One region of the Rhizobium atlanticum genome, then DNA from elsewhere that is predicted to be linked to it. Evidence: predicted binding sites of a transcription regulator. Region 1 holds the regulator's gene; the other holds the start of a gene.
What was found. The regulator HrcA, encoded in region 1, represses chaperone genes, less so after heat shock. The targets are predictions, from matches to a motif close to GTTAGCACTCNCNNNNNGNGAGTGCTAAC.

Region 1 (3,206 bases):
GCATTGGCCGAGGCCACCGCCTTGATCGTCGCATTCTCCTCGAAGCTCGTGCCGGTCTCGTCAGGTTCGACGAAATTCAGTTCGGCCGCGGATTTGGCGGTGAAGCCAAGCGGCCCGATCAATTCCTGGATCTCGCGGATCTTGCCGGCATTGTGGCTGGCGACGACGATTGTTTTGGTTTCGAGCTTGCGCATTCAGATATCCTGTTCGAGGCCCCAGATTTTTGCCTCCGCGCATTCCAGGCTGTTGCCGGCAGGGTCGCGGAAATAGATCGAGCGGCCGCCATTTGGCCAGTGCACCTCGGATTCGATCGCGACATCAGCCGCCTTCAGCCGTTCGGCCATGGCATCGATATTGCGGCCGGACACACGAAAACAGGCATGGCCCTGGCCGGTCGCGCCATGCGGCGGCACCTGCAGCGCGTCGGCTGCCGGCGGCTTTATCGTTTCCTCGGGGTTGAAGATGAGGAGAACGCCTGGCCCACAGCGGAAGAAGACATGCCGGCTGCCGGCGCGGGAGATCTTTTCAAGCCCGAGAACGCCCTCGTAGAACGTCTCGGCCTGATCGAGATCGCGCGCATAAAGCGCCGTTTCCAACATGCCTTCCAGCATGGCATTCATCCCGCAATCGCCTCTTTCTGCAGGGTGACGAGTTCGCTGATGCCGTTCTTGGCAAGCCGCATCAGAGAGCTGAATTCCTCTTCGCTGAACGGCGTGCCTTCGGCCGTGCCCTGGATTTCGACGATGCCGCCGGCGCCGGTCATGACGAAGTTCGCATCGGTCTCGGCAGAGGAATCCTCGAGATAATCGAGGTCGATCACCGGCTGGTTGGCGAAAACGCCGCAGGAGATGGCGGCGACATGATCCTTCAGGACCCGGTCGACCTTGATCATGTTGCGGCTTTCCATCCATTTCAGGCAATCGTAAAGCGCGATCCAGCCGCCGGTGATCGAGGCGGTCCGTGTGCCGCCATCGGCCTGGATGACGTCGCAATCGAGCGTGATCTGCTTTTCGCCGAGCGCCTGCAGATCGACGACGGCGCGCAGCGACCGGCCGATCAGCCGTTGGATTTCCTGCGTGCGGCCGCCCTGCTTGCCGGCGGCGGCCTCGCGTTTCATGCGCTCGCCGGTCGCCCGCGGCAGCATGCCGTATTCGGCCGTGACCCAGCCCTTGCCGGTGTTGCGCAGCCATGGCGGCGTCTTTTCCTCGAGGCTTGCGGTGCAAAGCACATGCGTATCGCCGAATTTCACCAGGCAGGAGCCTTCCGCATGCTTGGAAAAATTGCGCTCGAACGAGACCTTGCGCATCTGGTCGGTTTTTCTGCCTGAAGGCCGCATTCTTATCTCCTGGAGTTGCTGACCGCTTCTACGATTGGCGGCGCTCATTTGCAAATTCCCTTTTGCCACGCGTGCGAGTTTGACTATATTTTCGGGAGCATCATCAGCGTGGGTTCGAGAGGTTCATGGGCATCAGGTCGACGTCGGTTTCGGATGCCGTTGCTGCGCTGGACGAGCGCTCCAGAGAAATTTTTCGCCGCATCGTCGAGGGTTATCTCGAAAGCGGCGAGCCGCTCGGCTCGCGCAATCTGTCGCGCCTGTTGCCGATGTCACTCTCGCCGGCGTCGGTGCGAAATGTCATGAGCGATCTCGAGGAACTCGGTCTCATCTATTCCCCCCATGTCAGCGCCGGCCGGCTGCCGACCCAGATCGGGCTGCGCTTCTTCGTCGATGCCTTCATGCAGATCGGCGATCTCTCCGCCGAGGACCGCGCCAGTATCGACCGCCAAGTGCGGGCCGAAAGCGGCGGCAATCCGGTGGAATCGATGATGAACGAGGCGAGCCGCATGCTTTCCGGCATCTCGCGCGGGGCCGGCCTCGTCATCACCTCGAAAAGCGATCCGGTGCTGAAACATGTCGAGTTCATCCGGCTTGAACCGACAAAGGCGCTCGCCGTGCTCGTCGGCGATCACGACCAGGTGGAAAACCGCATCATCGAACTGCCTGCCGGCATCACCTCCTCGCAGTTGACGGAGGCGGCGAATTTCCTCAACGCGCACATGTCCGGCCAGACGCTGCCGGAGCTGCGCAAACAATTAAGCCGTTTGAAGGATGATGTCCGCCACGAGCTCGATGCGCTCTCGCGCGATCTTGTCGAGCGCGGCATCGCCGTCTGGGCCGGCAGCCCGGAGGAGGGAAAGCCCGCCCAGCTGATCATCCGCGGCCGCGCCAACCTGCTCGAGGGCCTTGCCGGCGCCGAAGATCTCGACCGGCTTCGCATGCTGTTCGACGATCTCGAAAAAAAGGACAGCCTGATCGAGCTTCTCAACCTGGCCGAAAGCGGTTCGGGCGTGCGCATCTTCATCGGTTCGGAAAACAAGCTCTTCTCGCTGTCCGGCTCGTCGCTCATCGTCGCGCCCTATCGCGACGATGATGACCGGATCGTCGGCGCTGTCGGCGTCATCGGCCCGACGCGGCTCAATTATTCCCGCATCGTGCCGATGGTGGATTACACCGCTCAGCTGGTCTCCCGCCTGTCGCGCAATCCGCTTTGACATCATCACTGAGGAAGCGCGGAATTTTCGCTTCTTCGTCACGCAGACTTGATTTTTTCCGGCCAAACCTCGATATCGGGCGCATCTGAAAATACCAACCGGAGACCGTCATGACCGATGAAACGACGAAAAACGGACCTGACGCAACTGCGGCCGATGCCGCAGCCGACGCTGCCGTCAACGTCGAGACTGCCACTGTCGAGCAGGAGGAGGCCAAGCAGCCGGATCCGCTCGAGCTTCTGAAGGCCGAGAATGCCGAGCTGCGTGACCGCTATCTGCGACTTGCCGCCGAGATGGATAATCTGCGCCGTCGCACCGAGCGCGAGGTGAAGGATGCAAAATCCTATTCCGTCGCCGGTTTCGCTCGCGACATGCTCGCCGTCTCGGACAATTTGCGCCGGGCGCTGGACGCCATCTCTCCCGAGGCCAAAGCCACGGCCGACGCCGGCCTCACCACGCTGATCGAAGGTGTGGAAATGACCGAGCGCTCGATGCTCTCGGCGTTGGAGCGACACGGCGTTCGCAAGCTGGAGCCGGTCGGCCAGAAATTCGATCCGAATTTCCATCAGGCCATGTTCGAGGTGCCGAACTCCGAAGTGCCGAACAACACCGTCGTCCAGGTCGTGCAGGCCGGCTTCACCATCGGCGAGCGCGTC
Region 2 (3,206 bases), on a different contig from region 1:
CGGAAGCGGCATCCTGCAGGGCGGTACGAACGACCTTGACAGGGTCGATGATGCCCATGCCGATCATGTCGCCATATTCGCCGGTCTGGGCGTTGTAGCCGTAGTTGTCCTGATCCTTGTCGAGGATCTTGCCGACAACGATCGAAGCTTCGTCACCAGCGTTTTCAGCGATCTGGCGGGCCGGAGCCTGCAGAGCGCGGCGAACGATGTTGATGCCGGCTTCCTGGTCGTCGTTGACGCCCTTGGCAGAGATCTTGACGGAAGAACGCAGCAGGGCAACGCCGCCGCCCGGTACGATACCTTCCTGAACGGCAGCGCGCGTCGCGTTGAGGGCGTCGTCGATGCGGTCCTTCTTTTCCTTGACTTCGACTTCGGTCGAGCCACCGACGCGGATGACCGCAACGCCACCAGCGAGCTTGGCAAGACGTTCCTGCAGCTTCTCGCGGTCGTAGTCGGAGGTGGTTTCTTCGATCTGGGCCTTGATCTGGGCAACGCGGCCTTCGATGTCGGACTTGGCGCCCGAACCGTCGACGATCGTGGTGTTTTCCTTGGAGATCGAAACCTTCTTGGCGCGGCCGAGCATGTCGAGCGTGACGCTTTCGAGCTTGATGCCGAGGTCTTCGGAGATGACGGTGCCGCCGGTCAGGATGGCGATGTCTTCGAGCATGGCCTTGCGGCGGTCGCCGAAGCCAGGCGCCTTGACAGCAGCGATCTTGAGGCCACCGCGCAGCTTGTTGACGACGAGGGTCGCAAGCGCTTCGCCTTCGACGTCTTCAGCGATGATGAGGAGCGGCTTGCCGGTCTGGACGACGGCTTCGAGAACCGGGAGCATCGACTGCAGGTTCGAGAGCTTCTTCTCGTGGAGGAGAATGAAGACGTCTTCGAGGTCGGCAACCATCTTTTCCGGGTTGGTGACGAAGTAGGGGCTGAGATAGCCGCGGTCGAACTGCATGCCTTCGACGACTTCGAGTTCGGTTTCGGCGGTCTTGGCTTCTTCAACCGTGATGACGCCTTCGTTGCCGACCTTCTGCATGGCTTCGGCAATGTCGAGACCGACCTGGCGTTCGCCGTTTGCGGAGATCGTGCCGACCTGGGCGACTTCTTCCGAAGTGTTGATCTTCTTGGCCTTGGCCTGGAGATCCTTGACGACTTCGGCAACGGCGAGATCGATGCCGCGCTTCAGGTCCATCGGGTTCATGCCTGCGGCAACGGCCTTGGCGCCTTCGCGAACGATCGCCTGGGCAAGAACGGTTGCAGTCGTGGTGCCGTCACCGGCGATGTCGTTGGTCTTCGAAGCGACTTCGCGGACCATCTGGGCGCCCATGTTTTCGAACTTGTCTTCAAGTTCGATTTCCTTGGCGACGGAAACGCCGTCCTTGGTGATGCGCGGAGCGCCGAAGGACTTGTCGATGATGACGTTACGGCCCTTCGGGCCGAGCGTGACCTTCACTGCGTCGGCGAGAATGTCGACGCCGCGCAGCATCTTTTCGCGCGCGGTGCGGCCAAACTTGATTTCTTTAGCTGCCATGTTTGTGTCTCCTGAATTCGATTTGTTCGGGCAACAAGCCCGTCAGCCATTTCGGGAAGCGGATCGGCCGATCAGCCGATGATGCCCATGATGTCGGCTTCCTTCATGATAAGAAGGTCTTCGCCGTTGATCTTGACTTCAGTGCCGGACCACTTGCCGAACAGGACGCGGTCGCCAGCCTTGACGTCGAGAGCGACGACCTTGCCGGACTCGTCACGTGCGCCGGAGCCGACGGCGACGATTTCGCCTTCCTGCGGCTTTTCCTTGGCAGTGTCGGGAATGATGATGCCGCCCTTGGTCTTCTCTTCGGACTCGACGCGACGAACGACGACGCGGTCGTGAAGCGGACGGAAATTGGTGCTTGCCATTGTCTAATCCCTCGATCGAATGACATTCGCGGACCGGAGCGGTCCGCATGGATAAGTGTTAGCACTCCTCTCTGGTGAGTGCTAGCGCTCGAGCATTTAGGGATGGCTCCGAGAGGAGTCAATGAGAGCAATCACGAATTTTTGTGCCGGAATTGTGAAGAGGCGGCGAATTATCGGAGGTTACCGCCGAAATCTTGTCTGGCATAGCAACGTTGCCAGGCCTTGCCGTCCCCTCTCGCCGGTGTTGCCGAGGATCTTGTCTGCCAAGGTGAAGAAAATGCCTTGCCATCGCCTTGCGCCTTTGCAATGTCACCGGTGACTGAAGCAAATCGGGAAATTGGAATGGCCAGGCGGATAGGAAACTTCTCGGAGATCACGGATCGCTATGACGTGGTGCTCTGCGACGTCTGGGGCGTCGTTCATAACGGCGTGGATCCGTTTCCGAAGGCCGCCGCCGCCCTTCAATCCGCGCGTGAGAGCGGCCTTGCCGTCGTCCTCATCACCAATTCGCCGCGCCTTTCCTGGCAGGTGGTCGAGCAACTGCGCCATATCGGCGTTCCCGATGACGCCTATGACCGGATCGTCACTTCGGGGGACGTCACCCGAGGGCTGATTTCCGAGGGGCCGAAGAAGGTCTTTCTGCTCGGCCCCGAGCGCGACAAGGCGCTTCTCGAAGGCATCGGCGTCGAGCGCCGGCCGGCCGGTGAAGCGCAATCGCTCGTCTGCACTGGCTTTTTCGACGACGAGACCGAAAAGCCCGAGGACTACACCGACATGCTCCTCGATTTCCAGGCGCGCGACGTGCCGATGATCTGCGCCAATCCCGACCTCGTCGTCGAACGCGGCCATCGCATCATCCCCTGTGCCGGCGCCATGGCTGCCTATTACGAGCAGCTCGGCGGTAAAACCCGCATTGCCGGCAAGCCGCACCGGCCGATTTACGAGGCGACGCTTTCGGCCGCCCGCGAGCTTCGCGGCGATTTTTCCACCGACCGTGTGCTGGCGATCGGCGACGGTATGCCGACGGATGTGCGCGGCGCCTTGAATTTCGGCCTGGATCTTCTCTACATCAGCGGCGGGATCCATGCCAAGGAATACACCTTGAACGGCGAGACCGACGAGGCGATCCTCAACGCCTATCTCGAGCGGGAGAAGGCCGCGCCGAAGTGGTGGATGCCGCGCCTTGCATGAAGAGAAGCCAGCCGATGACCGTCTTCCACCGCAATGAAACCCGCGAAGCCTTGCCTGCCCATCTGAAGGGCGGGGTCATTGCCATCGGCAATTTCGACGGCGTGCATCGCGGCCATCAA

Region 2: groES (co-chaperone GroES) is a predicted target of HrcA. The motif match lies at 1,954-1,982, and genes of this name have one in related genera.

Annotation. Positions count from the first base shown of each region.
Region 1 covers NZ_JAQJCJ010000002.1:284,992-288,197, reverse strand. Annotated here, with positions in the region: gene rdgB (RdgB/HAM1 family non-canonical purine NTP pyrophosphatase) at 1-194, opposite strand, end outside; gene PH551_RS03835 (VOC family protein) at 195-620, opposite strand; gene rph (ribonuclease PH) at 617-1,336, opposite strand; gene hrcA (heat-inducible transcriptional repressor HrcA) at 1,462-2,550, shown strand; gene grpE (nucleotide exchange factor GrpE) at 2,661-3,206, shown strand, end outside.
Region 2 covers NZ_JAQJCJ010000014.1:127,732-130,937, reverse strand. Annotated here, with positions in the region: gene groL (chaperonin GroEL) at 1-1,528, opposite strand, end outside; gene groES (co-chaperone GroES) at 1,600-1,896, opposite strand; gene PH551_RS20955 (TIGR01459 family HAD-type hydrolase) at 2,239-3,087, shown strand; gene PH551_RS20950 (bifunctional riboflavin kinase/FAD synthetase) at 3,102-3,206, shown strand, end outside.